Spirosoma rhododendri: one gene and its partner. Each later gene encodes a partner of the first gene's protein in a complex. Links are inferred from orthologs where the notes say so. Each region holds a gene or a part of one and is shown in the gene's direction. Other genes may lie near its edges.

Region 1 (8,241 bases):
GCCTGACACCCGTAGAACCGTCTGCTATCGATTTAGTCCTTGTGCCGCTACTGGCCTTCGACCGGCATGGCCACCGCGTCGGCTATGGCAAAGGCTATTACGACCGTTTCCTCGCTGATTGCCGCCCCGACTGCTTAAAAGTCGGCCTTTCGCTGTTCGAGCCAGTCGAGCAAATAGCCGATGTAAACGAAACGGATGTGCCATTGGATGATTGTCTGGCACCAAATAATATGTAGCTGTCTTGTCTTTAATAGTAGAGATGCTTTTTGTTGCATCCAAAGCAAAGACAAGAGATGCCATACGTGATAATTTTCCGGAACGAACTTGTATCACCCTAGCTGATTATTTACTTTTCATGAAACAGCTCAGCGTATTTCATGAAAAAATTACTCTTTGGTATTCTTATCCTTGTCTTCGCGTCAACATTGTCGATAGCACAGATGCGTGTTGGTTTGGTTGGTGGTGGACAGTTGGCAAGCTTGCCTTACAAAACGCCTTACTATACCTTCGACGGCCCAAACACTCTCGCTTTTCACGCCGGCCTAACAGCTGATATCGCAGTAAGTCGTCACTGGTCAATCAGGCCACAGCTTCTTTATTCGGGGAAGGGAGGGCAGTATACATTAAACGGCAACCCGGAAATAGGACCCGTCGTTGAGCGGTCCCATAAGATCAATTACCTGGAAGTACCAGTCCAGCTCGCGTACAGTTTAAAAGCTGGCCCCGGTCGGGCCTTAGTTGGAGCAGGACCGTACATTGGTTATGCACTTAGCGGGAAGGATAATATTATTCTGGATGGTCAGGGAAGCCCAACAGATATTGAATTTGGCTCAGAAACGAATCAGACAAGACGGATCGATTATGGCCTTCGTGTGTCAACCGGTTATGATCTGACGTCGGGACTGGGACTTTCATTCTTTTACGCACGGGGGCTGGCTAATATTGAGAATAGTCGTTCTTATATAAGTAAAAACAAAGTATACGGCGTTTCTATGCACTTTTTGTTTGGTCGCAGGTAGCTAAAATCGTTGTCTTCGATAACGCTTATTTATGTTGTTCATCAAACTCCCTCTATCTCTATTCGCTTCGATAGTCATCTATTTTTTTACCATTTCTACCTAATTTTTGTCAAACTCTTACCGTACTTTTGCGACTCATTTTCAAATAAATATTGAATAAATTATGAAAATCGCAGTCGTGGGGGCTACCGGCCTGGTCGGTGGCGAAATCCTGAAGGTGCTGGCCGAGCGTAACTTCCCCGTGTCCGAACTGATTCCCGTCGCTTCCGAGCGGTCGGTGGGTAAACAGGTTGAGTTCAAGGGTAAACCGTACACGGTCGTCAGCTTCGAAGACGCCATTGCCGCCAAACCCGCTGTTGCGATCTTCTCGGCTGGTGGCAGCACCTCGCTCGAACTGGCCCCCCGCTTTGCCGAAGCCGGTATTTTCGTCGTCGACAATTCGTCGGCCTGGCGGATGGACCCGACCAAAAAACTGGTCGTGCCCGAAATCAACGCCGATACACTAACCGCCGACGATAAAATTATCGCCAACCCCAACTGCTCGACCATTCAGATGGTTGTGCCGCTGAAGCCGTTGCACGATCGCTACAAAATCAAGCGCATCGTGGTATCGACCTATCAGTCGGTGACGGGAACGGGCAAAGCGGCTGTCGATCAGTTATTTGCCGAGCGCAAAGGCGATCAGGACGCGAAAAAGGTGTATCCCCACCCCATCGACCTCAACGTGCTGCCCCACATCGACGTATTCCTCGACAACGGCTACACGAAGGAGGAAATGAAGATGGTCAACGAGACCAAAAAGATCATGGGCGACGACTCGATTCAGGTGACGGCCACGACGGTACGCATCCCGACGATCGGTGGTCACTCGGAGTCGGTGAACATCGAGTTTGAAAACGATTTCGATCTGGCTGAAGTCGTTGAACTGCTCAGCAATGCCGATGGCGTTATCGTACAGGACGATCCGAAGAACTACGTCTACCCAATGCCGCTGACGGCGCACGGTCGTGATGAAGTGTTTGTCGGTCGGATTCGGCGCGACGAAACGCAGCCCAACACGCTAAACATGTGGATCGTGGCCGATAACCTGCGCAAAGGGGCCGCTACCAATGCGGTTCAGATTGCCGAATACCTGATGAAGAACAAGCTGGTTGAAGCAGCCGAAGTAGTTGCCTAACCGCTTATCTAATACGGTTACCGAAAGTCCCGTCTGGCTTGCTGCCCGGCGGGACTTTTTTTGTACCTTTCCTTACACGCTTAGCTTATCCTATTGTGACAACCTCTCCCATTATTGAACTCCGCAATCTTGTCAAATCATACGGCGGGGCACCCGTGCTGAACGGCATCAATCTCAGCGTCGACGCGGGGCAGGTCGTCGGGTATATTGGTCCGAACGGGGCGGGTAAATCGACGACGCTGAAAATTCTGATCGGGATGCTGCCCGACTTCGCTGGTGACGCGACGGTGCTGGGCATGGACGTTCGCACAAACGCGCTCGACATCAAACGGCGCATTGGTTACGTCCCCGAAAATGCGGCCCTCTACGATTCACTGACGCCGATGGAGTACCTGCAATTCGTCGGGCAGCTGTACGAACTCGATCAGGAGCATATCGAACGGAAAGCCCTCGACCTGCTGCGCCTGTTTCAATTATCCGACAACGCCTACGCCCGCATGACGGCCTTCTCGAAAGGGATGCGGCAGAAGGTGCTGCTGATTTCGGGCCTGCTGCATAATCCCGACGTTATTTTTCTGGATGAACCCCTGTCGGGGCTGGACGCTAACGCTGTCGTACTGGTCAAAGAGATTATCCGGCAACTGGCAAACAGCGGCAAGACAATCTTCTACAGTTCGCACATCATGGACGTGGTCGAGAAGATTTCGGACCGGATCATCATCATCAACAAAGGCCAAATTATTGCCGACGGGACGTTTGCCGAATTGCAGCACCAACGCCCGGAATCGCTGGAGCAACTGTTCGCGCAGATGACCGGCAGCGATAGTCAGACCGACGTAGCCGGGGAATTTATCAATACGCTGACCAACTAACCGGCTATGACACCGCTCATTTTGTCGATTCTCGACCGGCTGCAAGGGCTGTTCCGGTGGCTGGGGGCCGATTATTCGCAGTTACGGGCCATCGTGCAGGTCAAGCTGATGATGGACAACCGACGCAACTACACGACGCTGGGCCGCTACGGGCAGCAGAAAAAAGACAGCGACCCGCCGAACAACACGTTCCTGAAGGTACTCGGCTTTTACGCCTTGTTCGGCACGTTACTATCGCTGCAACTGGCGTTCAAAGACCGCGAAAGCTTATTCTTTCCGCTGATTCTCCAGTTTGCTTACGTCATGATTCTGTGCGCCATGACGCTGATTTCCGACTTTTCGTCGATTATCCTAGACTCGTCCGACAATCAGATTATCCTGCCCCGACCCGTTAGCAGTCGCACCCTCTGGCTCGCGCGGATTACACACATTTCGGTCTATCTGTTCGCTATCGCGCTGGCAACGGGCATCGGCAGCATCCTTGTTCTGGGGTATCGGTTCGGGCCGGTCGCCGGGCTGTTGTTTTTGTTTCTTAGTCTGCTGTCGGCCATGCTGATGGTGTTCCTGACCAACCTGCTGTATCTGGGTCTAATGCGGTTTATCAGCGAAGACAAGCTGCGGGAGATCATCAACTACGTGCAGATCGTGATGGCGATTGCATTTTACGGCGGATACCAACTGATTCCGCGCCTGATAAACCGGTCCGACCTGAGCGACGCGCTGGACCGGCAATGGTGGCACTATCTGGTACCGCCGATGTGGATGGCCGGGGCGGTCGATAGTGTACTCCAGCGAACGTTCGACACCGATCACCTGCTACTCATCGCGCTGGCGATTCTGATGCCGGTGGGCGGTATCTGGGTGATGAGCCAGTTTATGACGGGTTCGTTTACTGAGAAATTGAGCAGCCTCGATCAGGACAGCAAATCCGCGCAACCCATCGCGGCTACGGTGGCACAACCCACCCGCCTGCTCGATCAACTGGCCGGGTGGTTCACCGGCTCGCTACTTGAACGGGCTGCATTTGCCTTTGCCTGGCGGATCATGGGCCGCGACCGCAAATTCAAGTTGAAAACTTACCCCCAGCTCGGCTTCGGCTTCGTGTACATCGTCTTTATGTCGGTGCGGGGCGGTGGGTTCAACAATAGCGAATTCTCCACCTTGTTTTCGCTCTACTTCGCGGGGCTGTACGGCATGGTCGCGCAGTATCAGCTATCGGCGTCCGATAGTTTCAAGGCGTCGTGGCTCTACGGTGCCGCCCCCATCCGGCAACCGGGCGACATTCTGACGGGTGCGCTGAAAGCCATCATCGTCAAGCTGGTAACGCCTTTCTACCTGCTGGTGGCGGCTTATCTGCTTGGCAAAAACGGCTTCGATAAAGTAGATGATATAATGCTGGGTTACGCTAACACCATCGTGATGTTGCTGGCGTCGGCCCTGCTGTCGGACCGACGGATGCCATTTTCTGTTCCGGTCGACGCCGTCAACCAAAGCAACACGGGCCGCAGTCTGCTTACACTGGTAGTGTTGACGCTGGTCGGCGGGCTGCATTTCATCTTAACACTTATCCCCTACGGTGTTTGGGGAGGCATCGTGCTTGCCCTTCTCGTCGTCTGGCTCCTGATGCGACAGTATCAGCGCACCAACTGGAATCAGATCGCAATGGCTTGATTGCCTCCGACAGCATCCCTGCTGTCGGGCCGCGATAGCGGCTAACAACGAGTCTTCAGTGGTGTCAGGTCCCCGACCTGACACATTCCGGGCGAAGCTACTGGCTGACGCGAGCGTGTCAGGTCGGGGACCTGACACCACTGCAACTAATTCGCACCAACTTGGCCTACGGCTCGACATCGGACCGCCGAAGCGGCAGGGATGCTATCAGAGACAAGTTCAATGTTAACAATGACATTGATCGACGGGCTTTTCCGTTTGTATCCTTGCCTTTCCCCCCCGTACAATCTACTTTTGCAGGATTTTTAGTCACCCCTCAACGGGTTGGGAATCATCCGCCTGTTGAATGTGATCATTACCGGTGCAGCACTCGGCTGTGCCTTTTCGTTGTCCTGCTGAATAATGCCAAAAAACACCAACATCCGCTCGGTTCTGATTATTGGTTCGGGTCCAATCGTCATCGGTCAGGCCTGTGAGTTCGATTACGCCGGTTCGCAGGCCGCCCGGTCTATCCGCGACGAAGGCATCGAGGTGTCGCTTATCAACTCCAACCCAGCGACGATTATGACTGATCCGATCAACGCGGATTACGTCTACCTAAAGCCACTGGAGAAAAAATCGATTGTCGAGATTCTGGAGAAACACCGGGAAATGGGGCGGCCCATCGACGCGGTTCTGCCAACAATGGGCGGTCAGACAGCCCTCAACCTTGCCATCGACTGCGACAAAGCGGGTATCTGGACGAAGTACGACGTGAAAATTATCGGCGTCGACATCAAAGCCATCGAGACGACTGAAGACCGGGAGAAGTTCCGCCTGCTGATGCTTGAGCTTGGTGCCGGTGTCTGCAAAGGCCGCACGGCTCGCTCGTTTCTGGAAGGCAAAGAGATCGCGCAGGAAATTGGCTTCCCACTGGTTATCCGTCCGTCGTTCACGCTCGGCGGCACGGGTGGCGGTTTCGTCAACACCCCCGAAGAGTTCGACAAAGCCCTGACCAACGGCCTGCACGCATCGCCGGTACACGAAGTACTGGTCGAGCAGAGCGTGATGGGCTGGAAAGAATATGAGCTGGAGCTGCTGCGCGACAACAACGGCAACTTCGTGATTATCTGCTCCATCGAGAATTTCGACCCGATGGGTATTCACACCGGCGACTCGATCACGGTGGCCCCGGCCATGACCCTGCCCGATACGCTGTATCAGAAAATGCGGGATTTGTCCATCCGGGTTATGGCGGGCATCGGGCAGTTTGCGGGCGGCTGTAACATTCAGTTCTCCGTCAACCCGCAGACCGACGATATTATCGTTATCGAAGTAAACCCACGGGTAAGCCGCTCATCGGCACTGGCGTCGAAAGCAACGGGCTATCCTATCGCCAAGATTGCTGCGAAAATGGCCGTCGGCTACAACCTCGATGAACTGATGAACCCGATCACGGGCACGACATCGGCCTTCTTCGAGCCAGCGATCGACTACGTAATTGTAAAAGTACCGCGCTGGAACTTCGACAAATTCCCCGGTGCCGACCGGTCGCTGGGCCTGCAAATGAAGTCGGTGGGTGAAGCGATGGGTATTGGCCGGAACTTCCAGGAAGCGCTACAAAAAGCCTGTCAGTCGCTTGAAATCCGGCGCAACGGACTCGGTGCCGACGGTCGCGAACTGACCGACGTTGCCGCGCTGAAGCAAAGTCTGGCGCACCCAAGCTGGAACCGCCTGTTCCATATTTACGACGCCTTCAAAGCCGGGATGTCGTTCCGCACGATTCAGCAACTGACCCGAATCGACCCCTGGTTCCTGCATCAGATCGAAGAACTGATCCTGCTGGAGCGCGAAATGGAGAAGTACGACCTCGACGATCTGCCGCCCGAACTGCTGCGCACTGCCAAGCAGAAAGGCTACGCCGACCGGCAGCTTGCTCACCTCCTGCAAGTACGCGAGAGCAAAATTTACCAGTACCGGCAGCAGCACAACATTCGTCGGGTGTTCAAATGCGTCGATACCTGCGCGGCTGAGTTTGAAGCCCGCACGCCGTACTACTACTCGACGTTCAACAACCAGTTGCCCATTACGCAGGATCGCCCCGAACCCGTATCGGATCTGCCGGGTAACGAATCGGTGCGCTCGAACCGGAAGAAGATCGTCGTGTTGGGTTCGGGACCGAACCGCATCGGACAGGGTATTGAGTTCGACTACTCCTGTGTTCACGGCGTTCTGGCCGCCAAGGAAGCGGGCTACGAGACGATCATGATTAACTGTAACCCGGAAACCGTCTCGACCGACCCCGACATCGCCGACAAGCTGTATTTCGAGCCGGTATTCTGGGAGCACGTTCACGCCATCATCATGCACGAGCAGCCGGAAGGCGTTATCGTACAGTTGGGTGGACAGACCGCGCTGAAAATGGCCGAGAAACTGACCCGCTACGGCATCAAGATCATCGGTACAAGCTGGGAAGCGCTTGATCTGGCCGAAGACCGGGGCCTTTTCTCCGGTATGCTGCAAAAGCTCGACATTCCGTACCCAAAATTCGGCACAGTGCGCGAGTCGGAAGGCGCTATCGAACTGTCGCGCGAACTAGGTTTCCCGCTGCTGGTGCGGCCCAGCTACGTATTGGGTGGGCAGAACATGAAGATCGTCATCAACGAAAACGAGCTGGAGCAGCACGTGATGAAGATTTTGCAGGACATCCCCGACAACAACATCCTGCTCGACCACTTCCTCGAAAACGCCATCGAAGCTGAAGCCGATGCCATCTGCGACGGTGAAGATGTGTACATCATCGGCATCATGGAGCACATCGAACCGGCGGGTATCCACTCCGGCGACTCCTACGCCGTGCTACCCCCGTTCGACCTGAGCGAGAACGTCATTCAGCAAATCGAAGCGCACACGAAGAAGATTGCGGTGGCCCTGAAAACGGTCGGCCTGATCAACATTCAGTTCGCGATCAAAGACGAGGTGGTGTACATCATCGAAGCCAACCCCCGCGCCAGCCGGACCGTGCCGTTCATCTGCAAAGCCTACCAGGAACCGTATGTCAACTACGCAACGAAGGTGATGCTGGGCGACAAAAAGGTGAAGGATTTTGATTTTAAACCGACCAAGCGTGGTTACGCGATCAAGATTCCAGTATTCTCGTTCAGCAAATTCCCGAACGTCAATAAGGAACTTGGCCCCGAAATGAAATCAACTGGTGAGGGTATCTACTTTATTGATGATCTGACCGACGATTTCTTCCAGAAAGTTTACGCCGAACGGAACCTGTATTTGAGCCGGTAAGACTCACATCAGCTTATTTTGTTTGTTGTGCCATGCCAACCCGGTGTGGCACAACTGTTTTATTGCAGTTTACGTTTGAATAATAGATATTCGTACGAATGTAAAGAGGCCAACTACTATGACTGTTGTAGCTGTCAAATTTGAGGATACCGTTTTTCAGGATTTGGAAGAAGCGTCAACTACCGCTGATCTGTCATCAGAGGAGATGATTAGCCGAATTGTG
Region 2 (7,607 bases), 520 kb from region 1 along the record:
AACTGCGGAAGTTCGTTGAGCCAATCCTGACACGCGCGAAGGAAGACAACAACCAGAATCGTCGGGTTGTGTTTCAGACACTGACGAACAAGGAAACGGTGAAAGAACTGTTCGGTACGGTAGCCGACAAAATTGCGAACCGTCCCGGTGGCTACACACGCATCATCAAGCTGGGCAACCGGCAGGGTGACAATGCCGAGACTTGCCTGATTGAGCTGGTTGACTTCAACGAACTTCTCATCAGCGCAGCCGCCGAGAAAGCGACAGCAACGACCCGTACGCGCCGGAGCCGTCGGAGTGGTGGAGCTAAGGCAACGGAAGGCGCAGAAGTGGCACCAGCTACGGCTGAAGCAACGACTGCTGATGCTGACGCGGTAGAAGCACCGGCTGATGCGCTGCCCGCTGACGCTGAAGTCGCTGAGACCTCGCCCGCAGCTGGTGATGATCTGACGATCATCGAAGGCATCGGTCCGAAAATCGCCGAAATGCTGAATAACGCTGGTATCACGACGTTTGCCCAGCTGGCGGATGCTGACGATGCTACCGTTCAGCAAGTGCTCACAGAGGCTGGCCCACGCTTCAACGTACACGACGCTACGACCTGGAACGAGCAGGCTGCACTGGCCCGCGACGGCAAGAATGATGAACTGAAAGAATTACAGGACCGTTTGAAAGGCGGCAAAGAATAATCATCGGTGAGTCATCAATGTCATCATACAAAAATGGGTTAGCCGGTAACGGTTAGCCCTTTTTTTTAACCTTTTTGACCAACGCATTCATGAAACAGGCACAGGAAGCCCTATTGGTTCTACAGGACGGTACCGTTTATCGGGGGCTGGCACTCGGCAAGAAAGGCACTGCCGGTGGCGAAATCTGCTTCAATACCGGCATGACCGGTTACCAGGAAATCTACACGGACCCGTCTTATTACGGTCAGGTAATCATCAACACGACGTCGCACATTGGTAATTATGGCGTGTTGAACAATGCTGAGCAGGAATCGAACAGCGTGAAAATTCGTGGAATGGTTTGTAACTTCTTCTCAGACATTCATTCCCGCTACACGGCCGACGGTTCATTGCAGGATTATTTTGAACGAGCAAACATCGTAGGTATTCACGGTGTCGATACGCGTCAGCTAGTGCGTTACATTCGCTCGAAGGGCGTTATGAACTGCATTATCTCGTCGGAGATACTGGACCCGGCGGTGCTCTTGTCAATGTTGCAGGAAGTGCCGGATATGTCGGGACTGGAACTGTCTTCGGAGGTAAGCACGAAAGAAGCCTACGAAGAAGGCGATCCCGAATCGAAACTGCGGGTTGCTGTGCTGGATCTGGGCGTTAAGCGCAGTATCCTGAGCAACTTTACCGAGCGTAATGTATTCTGTAAGGTGTTTCCGGCTAAAACCAGCTACGAAGAGCTGGCAGCCTGGAAGCCAAGCGGATTTTTTATCGCAAACGGGCCGGGCGATCCATCGGCTATGCCTTACGCGGTGGAGACTGTAAAGCAGGCACTCGATGCCGAAAAGCCGTTGTTCGGTATTTGCCTGGGTCACCAGATACTGTCACTGGCTAGTGGTATTTCGACGTACAAGATGCACAACGGGCATCGGGGGCTGAACCATCCGGTGAAAAACCTGATTACCGGTCGTTGTGAAGTTACGTCTCAAAACCACGGCTTCGCTGTCAGTGCCGATGAGTTACAGGATACGGACAATGTCGAACTGACGCACGTTAACCTGAACGACAAAACGATCGAAGGGATTCGGCGGAAAGATAAGCCTGCATTTTCGGTGCAGTATCACCCCGAATCGTCGCCGGGTCCGCACGATTCACACTACCTGTTCGATCAGTTCGTGGGTATGATGAAGGAGTAGAAGAGAAAGCGGGGCGGAAACGTCCCGTTTTTTTTAGATCGAAGACGCAGGATTACGCCAGTAGTTACGACTCCAGACGCGTTTGAACAACCAGCCCCGTTCGCGGAGTGCCAGTGGTAAGTAAGCAAGTGACTGCTTAACTGGCTGATCGTAAAACTGATCGTCGTCGGTAAGTAGCAGCGACTGATACGTATCGTCGGAGCGAACTGTAAGATCAGCGAAGGGTAATTCCTGATGGCGATCCGGCGATTGCTGCGCCAACTGGTCTTTTAGCAATGTATCACCGTGCAGGGCCGTCACAGGCTGAGGCTGCGGTCTGAATTGACCCTCCGAAACCATCAGCGCATAAGTTAGGTAATCGCGCAGTCGCCTTGTGCCTTCCCCAGTCGCAGTGTCGACTTTGAGTTGATCCGGCCACAAACTGGTAATAACGTAGACTCGTTCCCGCGCCCTGGTGACCGCCACATTCAGCCGATTTTCGCCCCCGGCCGTATTCAGACTACCGAAATGCATGGTCAGGCGCCCCCGTTCGTCGGGGGCGTAGCCGATCGAGAAAATGATAATGTCGCGCTCATCGCCCTGCACGTTTTCGATGTTCTTGACGAACAGGTCCGGAATCTGAGTCGTCAACGGGCTTTCGTCGAGCATATTCTGTATCAGCTGCTGTTGCGGGTAGTTGAACGTAACAACACCCACGCTGCGGCCCGGTTGCTCGATAGCAAGCTGCTGAAGCTGCGCCAACACAGCCGCTGCTTCGACAGTATTGGTGTTGCGCGCCCATTGCCCGGTTACGTGCAGATAACGAATTGCCGGGTTAGCCTGATTGACCTGATCGAAATAGGGAAGAAGCTGTAATCTGTTCTGGTAAAAATGCTGGTTGGAAAATGTGATCAGATCGAGCGATCGGCTGCGGTAGTGCTCGGTTAGCAATACCTGTGGCAAGTGTCTGGCGGCTAGTTCGAGTAGGGATTCAACCTCCAGTTCAGCCGGTGTTTCCTCGTCGGCATCGGTAAGGTCGTCGATCTGTGTGCGGTACACGTCGTTTGGTCGTAGCTGCTGATTATCGCCGGTGACCACGATCTGACGACCCCGGAAGAAAGCAGGCAGCCCGCTTTCGGCGAAACACTGCGAAGCCTCATCGACAATGACAAGATCGAATAGGTTGAGCCGAAGTGGAAAAATCGCTGATACGGATTCCGGCGACGCCAGCCAGCAGGGAATCAGCCTGAACAGCTCGTCGGTGTGCGTTTCCACCAGCTTGCGCAGCGGCCATATGTTCCGCTTTTTCGTCGTCTGATGCAATAAGTCTCGGTACGTAACGACGTTGCTGACTCGGTTGAAGGTCAACTTCCGGTAGGTCTGCTCGCGCAACTTGATCAGCAGCATATCGCGGTTCAACTGCTGCTTACGTTGTATGCTGTCCTGCAATGCCTGCTCCGTCTGCGCCATTTTCAGAGACGAAACACTGCTCAATTCAGGATGACGTTGCTCCAACAAATCGAGCCAGGCCAGCCGGATTGAATTTTGAAACAGTCCGGCCCAGTCGTGCGGTGCGTAACTGCTCAGTTGCTTTATAATCGACTGCTCGACGGGCGAGAACGCAGCATACAGCCGGTCGGCCTCGACGAACAGATCAAAACGCTGCCGGAGCGATGTACTTAGGGCGTCGGCCTGGATTGGTTGTGTCCAGAGCAAGTCGAGTTGCTCATCCGATAAGTGCGATTGCTCTTGTGTGAAATGTGCTACCTCCGTCGATAACGAATGGAACTGACGAAGTGCGGCTGCCATCTGGGGAGCAGTAGCACCGACAGCGTCAACTAACGTCGACAGGGGAGCAATTACGTCCAGACTGGCCAGCAACTGCCTTGCCTGCACTAATTCACACAAGGCATTGGGCGTAATAGGTAGGCCGATACGCTGTAGCCAGGGGGTTACTTCCTGCCGGATTTGCCCGGCCCGAATGGCATTGGTAATCCGACCAAGCAGGAGCCGAAGATGAGGTTCTGAATCAGTCAGCCCCGTTTCCCCGAGAAGGTCATCTATCTTTTTCCCCGCCGTGTCGGTCAGCCGCCACCATTGCCAGCGTAGCCACGACGGCCGTGCCTCCAGCGCGTCAAGCACTAATTGCTGACTTGCGGGCAGATCGGGAAGTGCCACAACCGATTGCGGCAGGGCATTCGACTCCGCTAACTGCCATGTCTGCGCCAACTCAACTAGTTGGCCGTCGCCAAGCCATTCATCTGTCTGGTAATGCAAGGTCCGCAACTGACCAACCGTACGCCAGACAGATGCCGACTCGACCGCGTCGAGTTTGCTGATGGCGCTGCTCAGCTCGGCAGAATACGCAGACCAGGCTAGTAACTCGCTTCGGGAGAATGATAGATCAGTGGTTGTACGTAGCTGCAACTGAACTGACTGGGCCAATTCAGTCCATTGGCGAATCGTTTGCTCGATACGTGAGCGGTCTACCGTGCCGTAGTCTGCAAACGAACGACGGTTGGCCCATAAAGGAGCGTTTTTCAGTTCTTCCTCGTAGGCAACAAACTGCGTTAATCGCTCAGTAAAGGCTATTGCGTCGGTTAGTTGAAACTGCGCGGCTACAGAACTTAACTCGAGAACAGGACGATCGGGATGACTGGTCAGGTATAGTTCCTTTGCCGAAATACCGAAAACAGATGTGTCGAAAAGCGATGTCTTGACCGTTTGCAACCATCGCACTGCTTCGTCGATTCGGTTGCTTTCCTGCTCGAAGTCGCGCTCCAGCAATACCGCATTCAACCCGTTATTCTGCTGCCGGTACGCGTCGACACTGTCGATCTGACTGGCAATTTGCGCGTACAGCGCCCGGCGGTCGTCCTGAAAGTCGTGAACGAGCGCCATAAACGGAGCCATACCCACCGCCTGCAAACGAGCCTGTACAACATCCAGCGCAGCCCGTTTTTGACAGACCAGCAACACCCGCCGACCAGCCGCAGCTGCGTCGGCCATCAGATTCGCGATAAGCTGTGACTTTCCCGTTCCCGGCGGTCCCTGAACGACCAGCGATTGCCCCGAACGAACGGCCCGGACAGCGGCTTCCTGCGAGGCATCGAGGGCTAAGGGAGTTCGTAGTTGCTTTTCCGGTAACCGCTCAGTCGCTATGACCGGGTCGCTGGCGGGCAAACCGGTATCAGCGGTAAGTTCAATCAGCTGGTCGTAGTCGGGAGACAGGTAAGAACCCGCCTGAGGAAAAATGCCAAGTACGGCTTCCTGGAAAAGGGTTAGCTCGCCATGATGCTCTAGCTGATCGAGGCTACGTACCGATTGCTGATCGAAAAAATGCAGCGTGTCGCTAAATAGATCCGTGTTAAAATTGACGTTGAGCAAACTGTCGCGTAGCCATTCGTACAACTGCGTACGAAATACCAATGGGTCGCGGTCGAAATCCGACAGGGCTTTCTCCGCTAATTCGTCCGGCAAACGAATCGCGTTGAACTGACTGTACGCAATTAGAAACGTAGGGTTCAAAAAGCCCAGTTCATCAGACCGCCTTGTGAGCCGCCATTGCGCCCCCTGCTGACTGATGGTTACGGGGAAAAATAACAGCGGTGCGTGAATAACCGTACCGTCGAGGAGCTTACCCCGTACGAACGGCCAGCCGACGTATAGATCATCGGTGCCACGTTCGTCGATAATGAACCTGGCTGTTCGATCTATCTGGCGTAGTTTGCGGCTAACCTGATTGCTGCGCTCGTGTCGGGCATCGAGTACGGCACAAAGCGGTACAGACGCTTTTCGTCCAATCAGATCAGCGATCAGGCTGAACGACGATCGATTCAGTAGAAAGTCGCAGGTATGTAGGTCCACAAACTGACTACCGGGCAGGCTGTTCAGCACCAGCGATCGATTGCGGCTGCTCAGGTTGGTAAGCCGCCGGCGATAGGCCCGAAGAACGGAGAGCGAAACCGGAATAATCACGACATACAGCGAATGTTACTACGTAATCAGGCAGGTTTGTTTTCGGTTTTTTCAGGAATGAGCCACGATGCCAACACGCTGATGCCCAGGATGGCTACGATAATGTAAAGAGAGTAAACGGGTTTGAAACCCAGATCGTGCAGCCACGGTTCTGCCAGCATTTTTGCCCCGATAAACGTCAGCAGTACTGCCAGACCAACTTTGAGGAAACGGAACTGCTCAATAATGCTCGACAGAAAGAAGAACATCGACCGAAGGCCCATGATGGCAAATACGTTCGAGAAAAAGACGATGTACGGGTCTTTCGTGATCGAGAAAATAGCCGGAATTGAATCGACCGCGAAAATCAGATCGGTAAATGCGATGACGATAACGATCAGAAACAGGGGCGTCACGTACAGCTTGTGATCGATTTTGCCCCGTACAAAAAAGTTGTCGCTTACGTTGCGGGGGAAGATATTCAGGTATTTGGAGGCAAACTTGACCACCGGATGATTGCCCGTATCGATAGTATCTTCTTCGTCTTTCTGGAAAAAGAGCTGAAGGCCGGTGTACACCAGAAACGCACCGAACAGGTACAGAATCCATTCGAACCGTTGAATCAGTGCCGATCCGATAAAAATAAAGAAGAAACGTAAGACAATCGCTCCCAGAATACCCCAGACGAGGATCTTCTTGTAGTAGCGTTCTCGGACGCCGAACGAATTGAAAATCAGAATAAATACGAAAATATTATCAGCCGATAACGAATACTCAACCAGGTAACCGGTGATATACTCGAGCGACATGTTATTCTGGAAGCGGGCAAGGCTGGCGTCAAAATTGCCGGGTACGAGCGTAACGTGACTGGCGTATTTGCTGCGTACTTCTTCCAGCTGAGCCATGTCGTAAATGCCATGAACCAGGTAGCCGTACGATTTGAGAAAAAAGTAAAACGCAACCGACAGGGCAACCCAGATGGCACTCCACGTAGCGGCTTCCCTGAACGTGACAACGTGGCTGGTTTGCTTGGAGAAAATCCCCAGATCAAACGACATGACAACCAGTACGAAAGCGGCAAAGGCAATGAAGAAGATTGTTTCGCTAGACATTACACGGAAAAAACGCGGAAGACGAGACTCGTATGCGCTTGACTTCGCTACGCACCGGATTCGCCTTTCGGGCGGCTATGATTAACAAATAACAGTGACAAGTTGCCGGTCAGTTGCCTGAAGACGAGCTAAATCGACCCGTAAATTTACGGTCAATCAACGCAAGGGGCTAGTCTGATTCGGTAAATAATTGGCATAGTGATTAACAGACATTAGTTTTGGGTCATGTTTAATGGTAGAAAAGTAATTGTGGTCATGCCCGCTTACCGGGCTGCTTTGACGCTCGAGCGTACATACCGGGAGATTCCGTTTGATATCGTCGACGAAGTTATTCTGGTCGATGATGCCAGCCCTGACAACACAGTAGAGGTAGCCCGGCAGCTTGGTATCAACCACGTCATTCGCCACGATAAAAACAAGGGATACGGTGGAAACCAGAAAACCTGCTACCGCAAAGCCGTAGAACTCGGGGGCGATATCGTTGTTATGCTCCACCCCGACTACCAGTATACGCCCCTATTGCTGACGGCCATAATCTCGATCATCGGTAACGGCCTATATCCGGTCGTGTTTGCGTCACGGATTCTCGGCAAAGGTGCCCTCAAAGGCGGGATGCCGATGTACAAATACGTGGCTAACCGTTTTCTGACGTTCACGCAGAACCTGCTAATGAACCAGAAACT

The links.
Region 2: the proteins of carB (region 1) and carA are in contact, whole or in part, in a solved structure (PDB 1KEE), measured with the Escherichia coli proteins. The link is inferred for Spirosoma rhododendri from one-to-one orthologs.

What each region holds. Positions count from the first base shown.
Region 1 is NZ_CP051677.1:1,580,536-1,588,776, reverse strand. The notes cover bases 4,771-8,218. They hold carB (carbamoyl-phosphate synthase large subunit), read left to right. Parts: upstream 4,771-5,141; coding sequence 5,142-8,018; downstream 8,019-8,218. Other genes in these bases: HH216_RS06365 (hypothetical protein), read left to right, coding at 8,137-8,218. Outside these bases: HH216_RS06395 (5-formyltetrahydrofolate cyclo-ligase), read left to right, coding at 1-236; HH216_RS06390 (porin family protein), read left to right, coding at 378-1,019; HH216_RS06385 (aspartate-semialdehyde dehydrogenase), read left to right, coding at 1,183-2,196; HH216_RS06380 (ABC transporter ATP-binding protein), read left to right, coding at 2,292-3,068; HH216_RS06375 (ABC-2 family transporter permease), read left to right, coding at 3,075-4,739; more of HH216_RS06365, read left to right, coding at 8,219-8,241. UniProt on the Escherichia coli protein: Large subunit of the glutamine-dependent carbamoyl phosphate synthetase (CPSase).
Region 2 is NZ_CP051677.1:2,097,806-2,105,412, forward strand. The notes cover bases 14-2,827. They hold carA (glutamine-hydrolyzing carbamoyl-phosphate synthase small subunit), read left to right. Parts: upstream 14-778; coding sequence 779-1,876; downstream 1,877-2,827. Other genes in these bases: rplQ (50S ribosomal protein L17), read left to right, coding at 14-689; HH216_RS08825 (AAA domain-containing protein), read right to left, coding at 1,910-2,827. Also shown: more of rplQ, read left to right, coding at 1-13; more of HH216_RS08825, read right to left, coding at 2,828-5,833; HH216_RS08830 (TerC/Alx family metal homeostasis membrane protein), read right to left, coding at 5,860-6,924; HH216_RS08835 (glycosyltransferase family 2 protein), read left to right, coding at 7,150-7,607. UniProt on the Escherichia coli protein: Small subunit of the glutamine-dependent carbamoyl phosphate synthetase (CPSase).